Regions from separate parts of the Kribbella italica genome, predicted to be linked through region 4. Evidence: riboswitches for the same ligand, from Rfam matches in the RefSeq annotation. Region 4 holds a riboswitch; each other region holds the start of a gene.
The links. A riboswitch is a leader RNA that binds a small molecule or an ion and turns the genes downstream of it on or off. The one in region 4 is predicted to bind cobalamin.

Region 1: another riboswitch for cobalamin. It lies ahead of HDA39_RS28780 (CbtB domain-containing protein); the one in region 4 lies ahead of HDA39_RS33060 (ABC transporter substrate-binding protein).
Region 2: another riboswitch for cobalamin. It lies ahead of HDA39_RS16540 (ribonucleoside-diphosphate reductase subunit alpha); the one in region 4 lies ahead of HDA39_RS33060 (ABC transporter substrate-binding protein).
Region 3: another riboswitch for cobalamin. It lies ahead of metE (5-methyltetrahydropteroyltriglutamate--homocysteine S-methyltransferase); the one in region 4 lies ahead of HDA39_RS33060 (ABC transporter substrate-binding protein).

The regions. Positions count from the first base shown of each region.
Region 1 is NZ_JACHMY010000001.1:6,185,867-6,189,068, forward strand. It holds gene HDA39_RS28770 (histidine phosphatase family protein) at 1-331, opposite strand, end outside; gene HDA39_RS28775 (CbtA family protein) at 328-1,095, opposite strand; gene HDA39_RS28780 (CbtB domain-containing protein) at 1,160-1,357, opposite strand; cobalamin riboswitch at 1,387-1,523, opposite strand; gene HDA39_RS28785 (LysE family translocator) at 1,612-2,250, shown strand; gene HDA39_RS28790 (MFS transporter) at 2,231-3,202, opposite strand, start outside.
Region 2 is NZ_JACHMY010000001.1:3,569,107-3,572,308, reverse strand. It holds gene HDA39_RS16540 (ribonucleoside-diphosphate reductase subunit alpha) at 1-1,878, opposite strand, end outside; cobalamin riboswitch at 2,010-2,166, opposite strand; gene HDA39_RS16535 (DinB family protein) at 2,225-2,806, opposite strand; gene HDA39_RS16530 (class I SAM-dependent methyltransferase) at 3,128-3,202, shown strand, end outside.
Region 3 is NZ_JACHMY010000001.1:2,334,453-2,337,654, reverse strand. It holds gene metE (5-methyltetrahydropteroyltriglutamate--homocysteine S-methyltransferase) at 1-1,454, opposite strand, end outside; cobalamin riboswitch at 1,573-1,788, opposite strand; partial or broken gene HDA39_RS44095 (KUP/HAK/KT family potassium transporter) at 1,876-2,682, shown strand; gene HDA39_RS44090 (KUP/HAK/KT family potassium transporter) at 2,728-3,198, shown strand.
Region 4 is NZ_JACHMY010000001.1:7,090,658-7,093,859, forward strand. It holds gene HDA39_RS33050 (S1 family peptidase) at 1-1, opposite strand, end outside; gene HDA39_RS33055 (hypothetical protein) at 179-1,153, shown strand; cobalamin riboswitch at 1,268-1,456, shown strand; gene HDA39_RS33060 (ABC transporter substrate-binding protein) at 1,481-2,509, shown strand; gene HDA39_RS33065 (FecCD family ABC transporter permease) at 2,506-3,202, shown strand, end outside.

The sequences.
Region 1 (3,202 bases), 900 kb from region 4:
CCGTCTCCCCGCCGGGCGGCGCTGTATGAGGCCGCTCCAGCCACGCCGAGACCGCAGCGGTCTCCGTGGCCAGCAGCTCCTCCAGGTCGCGCCCGGTCCAGTCGCCGTACTCGCGGTCGCGCAGTGCGCCGACCACCACCGGCTGGAAGCCCATCGCCTCCGCGGTCAGGATCGCGGCCGGCTCCGGCCCGCAGTACGTCGTACCGGCGTCGACCCGCACGTCGTGGGCCGCCTCCAGGCCGGACTGGTCCGGCGCGGGCTCTCCACCGAGGACGAGCCCGCGCAGCCCAGGCGTCAGCGCATGCGCGACGAGAGTCAGCGTTGTGGTCACGCGGCGACGGTCTCCTTGGTGACCTTGGAGTGACGATCCATCAACGCAGCGTAGCCGAAGCCCAGCAAGGTCCACAGCACCGCCTGCGTGCCGAGCGAGGCGAACCGGAACTGCCACAGCAGCGTCGCCGGGAACGACCCGGGCACCTCGTTGATCGAGGGCAGGATCAGGTACGCCGCGACGATCGTCACCACGAAGGCGAGACCGCCACCGGCCGGCCGGATCCAGGGCGCGTCGCCGAAGCGCTGCGCCCAGCGGGACGCCGCGACACCGGCCCAGACCGCGAGCAGGCCGATCACGAGCGTCAGCAGGTAGGTGATCGTGCGCTTGGTGATCGTCTCCGGGTCACCGACGGCCGGTGGGTTCGGCGGGTACTTGAGGAACGGCACGAGCACGATCCCGACGAAGCCCGCGGCGGCCAGCCCGAGGGCGGCGTACGAGTCGCTGGGGGTGCGCAGGCGGCGGCGCAGCAGCGCGAAACCGACAGCGAAGATGCCGCCGAGCGCCACGCCGTACAGGCTGGTGGCCAGGAAGAGGCCGAAGCGCTGGCCGTTGCGGCTGACCAGGGGTTCTTCTTCCTCGGCGGCGGGAGCCTGGGCGGCGGGTTCCTCGCCGTGGGTGTGTGCGGCGCCGCCGGCTTCCTCGATCGCGATCGCGGCGTCGATGTGCGGTTCGCCCATCACGTACGCGAAGGTTCCGGCCAGCAGGCCGGCGAAGAGGCCGACGATCAGTCCGCGCACCAGGAGATTTCCGAATGTACGCATGACGGTCCTGTCAGAGGATCAGCCCGAGCGGGTCGGGAACGGGAGTACGGAGAACTGCAGGACGTCAGTGGCAGGGCACGCCGAGCAGGTGCCGGCCGTCGTGCATGAGTTCGTGCATGTACATCCCGGACTGGGAGATCGCGCCCTGGTCGAAGGCGACCAGGTAGGCGAGCACCAGCAGCAGGCCGACGGTGAGCAGGGCGACCGCGAGCAGACGCGGCGAGACGGCCGGTACGGCGACCGAGCGAGCAGGAGCGGGCATCTGAACCTCCAGGGGAAATGCGCGTCCCCATCGAAAGGCTGCGAGTGCCCGAGCGTCCTGACTCACGAGCAGCTGCTCGCTCACAGTGGCGCGGCCGTACCGGTCTCTCACCGGTTTCCCTCATGGCACCGCAGGTTGACCTTTGAACGGTAGCGGCCGGGTTCGTGACAGGTCAACGGACGGCGGCGCCGGTGATCTTCCCCACCTGGTGAGATCACCTCGTACGCCGAGCCGATCGCGCCTACCCTGACGGAATGCCGTCCGTTCATCATCTGGTGGCCTTCGCCGTCACCGCACTGATCGTGATCGTCGTCCCGGGGCCGAGCGTTCTGTTCATCGTCGGCCGCGCCCTGGCCGTCGGCCGTCGAGAGGCGATGCTGACGATGGTCGGCAACACGCTCGGCGCCGCGTTCCTGCTGGTCGCCGTCGCCCTCGGGCTTGGAACGCTGATCGCGGCGAGCGCGGTCGCGCTGACCGTGGTGAAGCTGGCGGGCGCGGCGTACCTGATCTACCTCGGCATCCACGCCTTCCGCACCCGCAAGTCCCTCGCCACCGCCCTGACCGGCGGAGTACGACCGGCGAACACCCGCCGCGTCCTGCGTCAGGGCTTCCTCGTCGGCGTGACCAACGCGAAGACCGCGGTCTTCTTCGCTGCCGTGCTCCCCCAGTTCATCGACCCCGCCGCCGGTCACGCCACCCTGCAGATCCTGCTGCTCGGTCTGGTCTTCATCCTGATTGCCCTGATCTCCGACAGCGTCTGGGCGGTGGCCGCGGGATCGGCCCGAGACTGGTTCGCCCGGTCCCCTCGCCGCCTGGAGCTGGTCGGCGGCACCGGCGGCTTGATGATGATCGGCCTTGGCGCGAGCATCGCCGTCAGCGGCTCAAAGGACTAGTACGCCGGGCCGCGAAGACTCCGACGAGTGCCAGCGCGGCCGGCAGGCCGAAGGCGGTCAGGAACGCGGTGGTCGGCGAGTGCGGTTCGATCGCCGCGAAGAGCGACCCGCCGATCGCCAGCACCGTTGCCGTCAGCAACGAGTCGCTGAGCTGCAGCGCCGAGCTGTTCGCGCCTTGCTGCTCGACGGTCGAGTACTCCAGGACCAGCACCGACACGGTCGGGAACACGGTCCCCATCCCGAGCCCGGTCAGCGCCCAGCCGAGGATGCCGACCACGACCGGCACCCGGTCGTCGAGCGTGGCGGCCGCGATCGCGATGCCCAGCAAGATCGAGACCATGCCCGCCTGCAGGAACACGTGGTGCTCGAACGGCTGGTTCGGCCGGCCCCGGTACCAGGACGCCGCGCTCCAGCTCAGCGCGCTGACGGTCAGCACCAGCCCCGCGAACGCCGGCGACAGCCCGCGTTCACGGGTCAGCATCAGCGGCAGGAAAACCTCGGCACCGAAGCCGGCTGCCGCGACCAGACCGCGCAGCGCGATCACCGACGGGAGTCCGGCACGGATCGTGAACGTGCCCTTCGGCAGCAGCTTCGGGGCGAACACGACCACCGCGGCCAGACCGACAGCGATCAGGATCAGCTGGACGGCCCCACGCTGCTGGCCGCCGTAGTGCAGCAGCCCGACGCCGAGCGCGGCCCCAACGGCGTACCAGGCCCGCTCGGTCCAGAGCTTGCCCGAGCCGGTGACTTCCTGCCCCTTGGAGAGCCCGGGCCGCATGATCAGTGCCGCGGGAACGGCCAGGACCGGTACGGCGAGGAACACGATCCGCCAGTTCGTGTGCTGGACGATCAGCCCGGCGATCGCCGGCCCGACCAGCGACGGCACGACCCAGGCGGTCGAGAAGGCGGCGAAGATCCGCGGCCGGAGCTCGGCCGGGTAGAGACGCCCGAC
Region 2 (3,202 bases), 3.5 Mb from region 4:
GTTGTCGAGCATCCGGACCGCGGTCTTCACCGTGTCGCGCAGGAGCTCCGCGTCCAGGCCGGTCTCCGTCAGATGGGCGACCAGGTTGACCGAGCCGAGGTTGCAGACGGCGGTCTCGTCGACGGTGGTGTTCAGCGTGATCTCGGTGCACAGGTTGGAGGAGTGCACCACGCCGTCGTGCTGCTGCGGCGACCGCAGGTTGCAGGCGTCCTTGAAGGTGATCCACGGATGACCGGTCTCGAACAGCACGGTCAGCATCCGGCGCCACAGGTCGACGGCCTTGACCCGGCGGAACACCCGGATCTCGCCGCGGTCCGCGGCGGCCTCGTAGTTCTCGTACGCCGTCGCGAAGGCCGCGCCGTACAGGTCGTGCAGGTCCGGGACCTCGTCGGGGGAGAACAGCGTCCAGTCGCCGCCGGCCTCGACCCGCTGCAGGAACAGGTCGGGCACCCAGTTCGCCGTGTTCATGTCGTGGGTGCGGCGGCGCTCGTCACCGGTGTTCTTGCGCAGGTCGAGGAACTCCTCGATGTCCATGTGCCAGGTCTCGAGGTACGCACAGACCGCGCCCTTGCGCTTGCCACCCTGGTTGACCGCGACGGCGGTGTCGTTGGCGATCTTCAGGAACGGGACGACGCCCTGGGACTCGCCGTTGGTGCCGCGGATCTTGGCGCCGATGCCGCGGACCGGGGTCCAGTCGTTGCCCAGGCCGCCGGAGTACTTGGCCAGGAGGGCGTTGTTGCGGATGCCGGCGAAGATGCCGGACAGGTCGTCGTCGACCGTGGTCAGGAAGCACGACGACAGCTGCGGCCGCGTCGTACCGGAGTTGAACAGGGTCGGCGTCGACGACATGAAGCGGAACGAGCTGAGCAGCTCGTAGAACTCCAGCGCCCGGGTCTCGCGGTCGTCCTCCTTGAGCGCCATGCCCATCGCGACCCGCAGATAGAACGCCTGCGGCAGCTCGAAGCGGATCTTGTCGATGTGCAGCAGGTACCGGTCGTACAGGGTCTGCAGGCCGAGGAACGCGAAGTCCAGGTCGCGCTCGGGCCTGATCGCCGCGGCCAGCCGGCCGAGGTCGAAGGTGGCCAGCTCGGGGTCGAGCAGCCCGGCCTCGATCCCGGTGCTGATGTAGCGCGGGAAGTACTCGGCGTACGCCGTGCTCATGTCGGCCTGGGTCGCCTGCCGGGGCTCGCCGTGGACCCGGCCGAGCGTCTCGCGGCGGATCTGGTCGAGCAGCAGACGCGCGGCGGCCTGGCTGTACTGCGGCTCGGTCTCGACGTACGACCGGGCGGCCATCACCAGGGCGAGCTCGACCTCGTGCTGGGCGATGCCGTCGTAGCAGGAGCCGAGGGTCTCGTCGAGGATCTGCTCGGGGTCGACGGCGTCCAGACCGGCGGCCGCCTCGGCGATGACGAGGCGGAGACGGGCGACGTCCAGTGGCGCTGTGCTTCCGTCGGCAGCACGGACAGTGACGACCGGCGCCTTGGTGACCCCGGCCGCGTCAACCGGTGTCCGGGCCTTGGTGCGTTCTTCGCGGTACAGGACGTAGGCACGGGCGACCTGATGCTCTCCCGCGCGCATCAGAGCCAGCTCGACCTGGTCCTGGATGTCCTCGACCTGGACGCTCCGGCGCGAGTCACCGCGGCTGGTCAGAGCCGTGACGACTCGGGCGGTCAGATCGGTGACGAGGTCACGGACGCGGTGGCTGGTGCCGGCCTCGGCACCCTCGACGGCCAGGAAGGCCTTGCTCACGGCGACCGCGATCTTGGTCGGGTCGAACGCGGTGCTGGCGCCGTCGCGGCGGACGACGGTCAGCTGGGACGCGGACGCGTCGGGCAGCGCGCCCGATGCGGTCGGCGACGAAGACGAAACGATGGTCACAGGCGCTCTCTCCACGCGAGTTCCGGGGGACCACGACCTGTGGACGAGCGCGCGACGCAAGACAGTACGGCGAGTACGACTGCCTTGACGCCCACCGACCCACCCACGAGGTCTCGGACCGACGCGTACCGGCGGTACGCGCACCGGTGGCAGGTACTCGGACTCGCGGACGACCTGTCCGCTCACCGTTGCGGGGCAGCTCCGGACTCACACCGGATTCCCCTGTTGCCTCTGCCCGGCCGCGCTTGGTCGCGTCACCCGGGCAGAACCACCAGCACGCAGAACACTAGCGGTAGACCCCGACATGTAGTGCATTGACGCGCCGCGTGTCGCACATCTAGTGGTTTCAGGCAGCCAGTGCATGCAGATCCTGGAGTGTCATGATCTCGGATCCGTGATGGATCAGCTCCCGGTTGAGCCGCAGGACGACATGGCCGAACGGCTCCGCGGCGTCCAGCTCGGTGGCCTGACTGAGGCCGACCGTCGTCACCTGCTCCTCGTCCAGCGCGGCGATCGAGTCCTGCCAGGCGTCGACCCAGTGGGCCAGCCAGGCGACCGCGTCGCGGGCGTTTCCGTGCAGGGTGATGTCGGTGCGGCCCTGGATCCGCTCGCCGAAGGTCCACTCCCAGCGCTCGAAGAACGTCTCGGTCAGGTGCGCGATCAGCCAGGCGATCGTCCGCGGCCCACGATGGTCGGGCTCGTCCGGCCACTGCGCCACCCACTCACCCGATCCGAGGGACCGGAAGCGGCCGGCATGCCGGCGCCGTACGACGGTCAGCGCCTCGGCGCTCGGTCGCCAGAAGTACTCGTCGTCGGTCAGTGCCGCCAGTCGCCCGGCCAGCACCATCCAGCTGAAACCGAGCTGGCCCCGCACCATCGCCATCGCCGACGGTCGCTCCAGAATGTCCCAGTCGAACGGTTCCGGCATCACAGATCCTCACGCTCCCCGATTCCCCGCGGTTTGTCCTTGCATCGAACATGTGTTCGAATTGTGGTCGAGCGAACGCCGGAAAGTCAATCAGCGCAGCGTGTCGGTGCTGGCGCTTCCGGTGGTCGACTGCTATAGCAAGCGCGATCGGGGAGCTGGTGCCGAGTGAGACCCAAACGTGATTACTCAGCGTGGCCGACGGGAGTAGAGTCACGCTGGGTGAGCAGAGCTGGGGGAACGCTCTCGGGACGGTCCGGGGGCGCGGCGACTGTTCACGGGACTGCTTCCGAGGGGGAAACTCGTGACGCCGGGTGAGCGGAGATGAGCCTGAGTGGGGATGCCTGGACCTGGGCCTGGAGAGACTGGGAGGACGAGGACCGGATCAGGCGACAGAAG
Region 3 (3,202 bases), 4.8 Mb from region 4:
TCCTGGAACGCGAGCACCTCCTGGATCTCCGTGCCGATGCGCTCGTCGTACTGCGCCGCGTCGATCCGGCCGGCGCGCAGGTCGGCGCGGGCCGTCCGCAGCTCGGTGGTCTGCGGGAACGAGCCGACGGTGGTTGTCGGGAGCAACGGCAGGCCGAGCCGCGCCTGCTGGGCGGCGCTGCGTTCGGCGTACGGCGCGGAGCGGTGGCTGTCCGCCTCGGTGACGGCGGCGACCCGCGCACGGACGTCGGGGTTGTTGGTCAGCGCGGAACCGCTCCGGGAGTCCAGGGCGGCCCGGTTCGCGTTCAGCTGCTCGGCGATCGCCTCGGCGCCCTCGGTGAAGCCGAGGGTCAGCGTGGCGATCTCGGCCGACTTCTGCCGGGCGAACGCCAGCCAGCTCGCGACCTCGGGGGCCACGCCGTCCTCGGCGGCGACGTCGTACGGGACGTGCAGCAGCGAGCAGGACGCGCTGACGTCGACCTGGCCGGCCAGCGAGCGCAGCCGGGTCAGGGTGGCCAGCGACTTGGTCAGGTCGTTGATCCAGATGTTGCGGCCGTTGACCACGCCCGCGACGAGCCGCTTGGAGCGCACCTCGGAGGACGCGACCAGGTCGTCGAGGTTGCCCTCCGCGGGACCGGTGAAGTCGATCGCGAGGCCCTCGACCGGCGACTTGGCGAGCACGGGGAGCGCCTTGCCGAGCCGGTCGAAGTACGACGCGACGAGCAGCCGCGGGCGATCGGTCAGCCCACCCAGTACGGCGTACGCACGGGCGGTCAGGTCGAGCTCGTCGGCCGAGCGGTCCTGGACCAGCGCGGGCTCGTCGAGCTGGACCCACTGAGCGCCGGCGGCGCGCAGGTCGGCGAGCACCTCGGCGTACACGGGGAGGATCTTGTCGAGCAGCGAGAGCGGCTCGAAGTGCTCGTCGACGCCCGGTGCCGGCTTGGCCAGCAGCAGGTAGGTGATCGGGCCGACGACGACCGGTCTGGCGGTCAGGCCGAGGTCGAGTGCTTCGCGAAGCTCGGCGACCTGCTTGCTGGTGTCGGCGGTGAAGGTGGTGTCCGGGCCGAGCTCGGGGACCATGTAGTGGTAGTTGGTGTCGAACCACTTGGTCATCTCGAGCGGCGCGACCTCCTGGGTGCCGCGGGCCATCGCGAAGTAGCCGTCCAGCGGATCGGCCGCCACGGCGGCCCGGTGCCGCTCGGGGATCGCACCGAGCAGGACCGACGTGTCGAGCACGTGGTCGTAGTACGAGAAGTCACCGGTCGGGACCTCGTCGATGCCGTCGGCAGCGAGCTGCTGCCAGTTGGCCTTGCGCAGGCCGGCGGCGGTCTGCCGGAGGGCGTCCGCGCTGACGGTGCCCTTCCAGTAGCCCTCGATGGCCTTCTTCAGCTCGCGGTTCTGGCCCTGGCGGGGATAGCCGTACACGGTGGACCGTGCGGCTGACTGGGTGTTCAAGCGTCTCTCCTTGGCGAGGCAGTCTCGAAGACCACGCATCTCAGGAGTCCGGAAGGCAGGCGCGACGGGTCACGCACGGCCGCCCTTCCCACGAGGAGGCGTGGTCCCGCCGTACGACGACGCACGGCGGGCAGAGGCAGGTCTTCGGACTCGCGGGCGCGCCTGTCGTCCAGACACCTACTGGCCGTCGCTTCCCAGACCGGTCCTCCGGTCCAGTGCTGATGACGGCGGTCGTTCCCACTCACCGCTGCGGGGCAGTCCCGGACTTCCACCGGGTTCCCTCTTACGACGTCCCGACTGGCGATCGGGACGAACCACTGCGCCACCACTTTCTCACAGAATTCTCACAGCACCAGGTGAGTGTGATCGGTCTGGCGGACAACCGGCGGTGGTTCAATGCGGCCGTGAAGAGGCTGACGCGATGAGCGCCGACCCTGTGGACGGCCGGGTACAGTCCCGGACCCTGCTGACCATCGGGGCGCTCGGTGTCGTGTTCGGCGACATCGGGACGAGCCCGATCTACACGATCCAGACCGTGTTCAACCCCGGCGACCCGCACCCGGTGCCGGTCTCGGCCGACAGCGTGTTCGGGATCGTGTCGCTGATCTTCTGGGCGGTCACGATCATCGTGACGATCAAGTACGTACTGCTGATCCTGCGCGCCGACAACCACGGCGAGGGCGGCATCCTCACGCTGATCACGCTGATCCGCAGCCACGGGACCAACGGCAGCCGGCGGACGAAGGTGCTGCTGGCCGGGCTCGGCATCTTCGACGCGTTCTCGGTCGCTCGTCAGGCGGTCCAGCTCGGATACCTGCCGCGGCTACGGATCCTGCACGCCTCCAGCCGGACGATCGGGCAGATCTACGTCCCGTGGATCACTGGGCGCTGATGATCTCGGTACTCACTGGTCTTCGCGTTCCAGACCTCGGCGGCGCTCGCCTTCGCCTTCGGGATGGCGGTGACCGCCACGGTCACGATCACGACCGTGCTGTTCTTCTACCTGGTCCGCCGGCAGTGGCGGAAGCCGCTGTGGGTGGTGTTCGGTGGCGGTGCCGTCTTCCTGTCCTTCGAGCTGCTCTTCCTCGGCGCGAATCTGACCAAGCTCGTGCACGGCGCCTGGCTGCCGCTGCTGATCGGCATCACGGTGTTCACCGTGCTCACCACCTGGCAGCGTGGGCGGGCACTGGTGACCGCGCGCCGCGAGCGTCAGGAAGGCTCACTGACCACGTTCGTCAACGAGCTGCACGAAGCCCAGCCGCCGCTGCGTCGGGTGCCCGGGACCGCGGTCTTCCTCAACCGCGGCAAGGACACCGTGCCGCTGGCGATGCGCGCGAACGTCGAGCACAACCACATCCTGCACGAGAACGTCATCATCCTCTCGATCGAGACCGACCCGGTGCCGTCGGTCCCCGACGAGACCCGGATCACGATCGACGACCTCGGGTTCGACGACGACCGGATCATCCACGTGACGGCCCGGTTCGGGTACGTCCAGACGCCGGACGTCGCCGCCGTACTGCGGCTGGCCGCCGAGCAGAGCTCTGAGGTGGCGTCGCTGGACCTGAGCGACACGTCGTACTTCCTGTCGACGATTGAACTGCGGCTCGGGGACCGGCCGGACATGGCCCGCTGGCGCAGCCGGCTGTTCGTGGCGACGTCCCACATCAGCGCGGACGCGGCCGAGTACTTCGGGCTGCCGCGCGACCGCGTGGTGATCATGGGCTCGCGCATCGACGTCTAGTCCT
Region 4 (3,202 bases):
TCCGCACCCCTGATGTGCGGATGAGTATGTGCGGCCGCCGGACGGGCCAGAAAGAAGATTCGGCCCGTGCCGAATTCCCGGCGGCGCCCCCGTTTCCACCCTGGTGGAAAGGCATCGCGGAGGAGGACCGTCGCAGGAGGAGCGGGAGCTGCGGAGCTCCGGCTAGAGTCGGGTCACCATGCGTATCCGTCCAGTAGTTGTCTTCGTGGTGGCCGGGCTTGTCGTGGCCGGATGTGGTGGGGGTTCCGGTGAGACCGCGCCGAGTGTGCCGCCGTTGGTTTCGGTGAGTACGACGCCGACCGAGACGCCGAGCGAGAGTCCTTCGGAGTCGCCGGGGGTTCCGCCGACGGCGAAGGTGGCGGACACCTTGTGTGTGCGGATGGATCAGTCGTTGGTGCAGGCGACGTTGGCGGTGCCGGCGGTGCGGATTCAGCTGGAGGGGGTGCCGGCCGAGATCGGGATGCCGAGCTACGACATCTGTCAGTTGGGGTTGAGCACGAACCCGGACGGGCCTGCGCTGCGGCTCGGGGTGTCGGTGCTGCCGGCGACGAGGACCGAGCTGACGGCCGCGCAGAAGGCGTACGCCGCGACGAAGGGCGAGCCGGCTCGGGCGATCGCGGTCGGGCAGGGTGGGTTCGGGACGAGCAAGTTCGCGGTGTTCCTGCTGGGGACGCATCTGTACAAGGTCGAGGGCCCGGCGGCGACGCCGACCAAGTACGTCGTACTGGCGCAGGAGGCGGCGCGTCAGGCCGCCGGGCTGCCGGAGGCGGCGCCGATGATCAGCCGGCCGGAGTGCGACCGCGGGACGAACGCGGCCGCCAAGGTGATGGGCAGTGTGGCCACGGCCCGGCGCGACAGCGCGACACCCGCGGGCGACATCGTCTGCGGCTGGATCACCGCGACGAGTGTGCTGTACACCACGGCCCGCCGGGTCCCCGACGCGGAGGCGGCGATGGCCTCGGTCCGCAAGGCGCCCACGTCCCAGTCCGTGCCGCTCGGCGACGAGGGGTACGTCGACACCGCCACCGGCCGCGGCACGATCCGCGTCGGCACCGGCAAGATCGCCGACCTGGTCCCGCTCCCCGGGAACACGGTGAAGACCGACGACATGGTCACCTTCGCGCTGGCCGTGTCGCCGCTTTACACCCGCTGAGGCGCCGTACGCCGCCGGCCGCCCGCCCCCGCCCCGGGCCCGCGCCGCCTCCCGCCGCCGCCCCGCCCCACCGTCGCCCGTGGACCGTGTGCTGCGACTCGGTCGCAGGGTGGGTTACCGTGTGCCGGTCGTGGTGTTCGGGAAGCCGGTGGAGTACCGGCGCGGCCCTCGCCACTGTGATCGGGATTGTCCGCTGAGCGTTCACCAGGTGTGAGACCACTGGCCCGGAGGGGCTGGGAAGGTCAGCTCGGCGGATGCGGTCGTCCCGTCAGCCAGGAGACCGGCCACGACGCGTCCCGTCCACGAGGTGTTGGAGGAACGGTCGCCATGGCCGTCGTACCCAAGGCAGTGCTTGCTGCCGTTTTCCTGTCCCTGGTCGCCGCCTGCGGAAGTGCCGGCGCCGACGAAGGTCCGAGCGCGAGCGCGACGACCGTCAAGAACTGCGGGCTCGACGTCACCGTCGACGGCCCGCCGGAGCGGGTGTTCGCGGCGTACCAGCCGGCCATCGAGATGGTGCACGCGCTGGGCGTCTCCGACCGGCTGATCGGGACCGCGTTCCTCGACTCCGAGCCGCTGCCCGAGTACGTCGCGGCGCAGAAGGACCGCAAGTACTACAAGAACATGCCGAGCCGCGAGGAGCTGCTCAGCCTGAACCCGGACTTCGTGCTGTCCGGCTTCAACGACATCTTCAACGCCGCCGGCAGCGACGGCAGCTTCGGCAGCCGCAAGTCGCTGTCCGACCTCGGCGTACAGACCTGGATCTTCAGCCCGCTCTGCCCGACCGCGGACGGCAAGGGCGACGAGGCGATCGACCCGTCGACGGTCTCGATGGACAACGTGTACGCCGACCTGCGCGACCTGGGCCAGCTGTTCGGTGCGAGCGACAAGGCCGAGCAGGTGATCGCCGACCAGAAGACCCGGATCGCGGCGGTCGAGGCGAAGGTGGAGAGCGCGGACAAGCCGACGGTCGCGATCGTGCGGCCCGGGCTCGAGGGCGGCGGGATGACCGTGTCCGGTGGCCCGGACTTCGGCACGGTGCTGATCAAGCAGGCCGGCGGGGTGAACGCGTTCGCGGGCCTGACCTCGAAGCGGAACGTGAAGATCAGCGTCGAGGAGTTCATCAAGGCCGACCCGGACTACGTACTGATCAGCGGTTGCTGCGACGCGACGCTGACCGAGGCGCAGGGGCAGCCGGACGTCGACAAGCTGATGAAGAACCCGGCGTTCGCGAACCTGAAAGCCGTCAAGAACAAGCACGTCGTGCCGTGGCTGTTCGCGCACCACTCGGCCGGCGTCCGCGGCGCGAACTCGACCGAGCTGATCGCGAAGATCATCCATCCCGACCTGGTCAAGTGACGGCGCTGGTCGTCGACGACCGGCGCGGCGGGACAGGCTCGGGCGGCCTCCTGCACCACGGGCTGACCAAGACCGGTGGCCTGGTCGTCGCGTTCGTCGTCCTGCTGGCCGCGGTGCTGCTCTCCTTGCTGGCCGGGACCGAGTGGTTCGCCCCGCGAGACGTCTACCTCGCGGCGGCGGACTTCACCGGCTCCGACACCGATCGGGTGATCCGGTACCTGCGCCTGCCGCGGACCGCGACCGGCCTGATGGCCGGCGCCGCGCTCGGGATGGCCGGTGCGCTGATGCAGGGCGTCACGCGCAACGCGTTGGCGGATCCGGGGATTCTCGGCGTGAACGCCGGCGCCGCGGTCGCCGTCGTCGCGGCGATCGGGGTCTTCGGGGTGACGAGCCTGACCGGGTACGTGTGGTTCGCGATGGGCGGCGCACTGATCGCGACCGTCGTGGTCTACCTCGTCGGCGCTCTCGGGCGCGGCGGCGCGACGCCGGTCAAGCTGGCGCTGGCCGGTGCGGCGTTGTCGGCCATGCTCGGGTCCGTCACGTCGGCGGCGACGTTGCTCGATCTGTCGACGCTGAACGAGTTCCGCTTCTGGGTGGTCGGGTCGCTCACGCTGGCGACCGGACCGATCGTCGGCCAGGCCGTGCCGTTCGTTGCCATCGGCATCGTCCTGGCGCTGGTGCTCGGGCGATCCC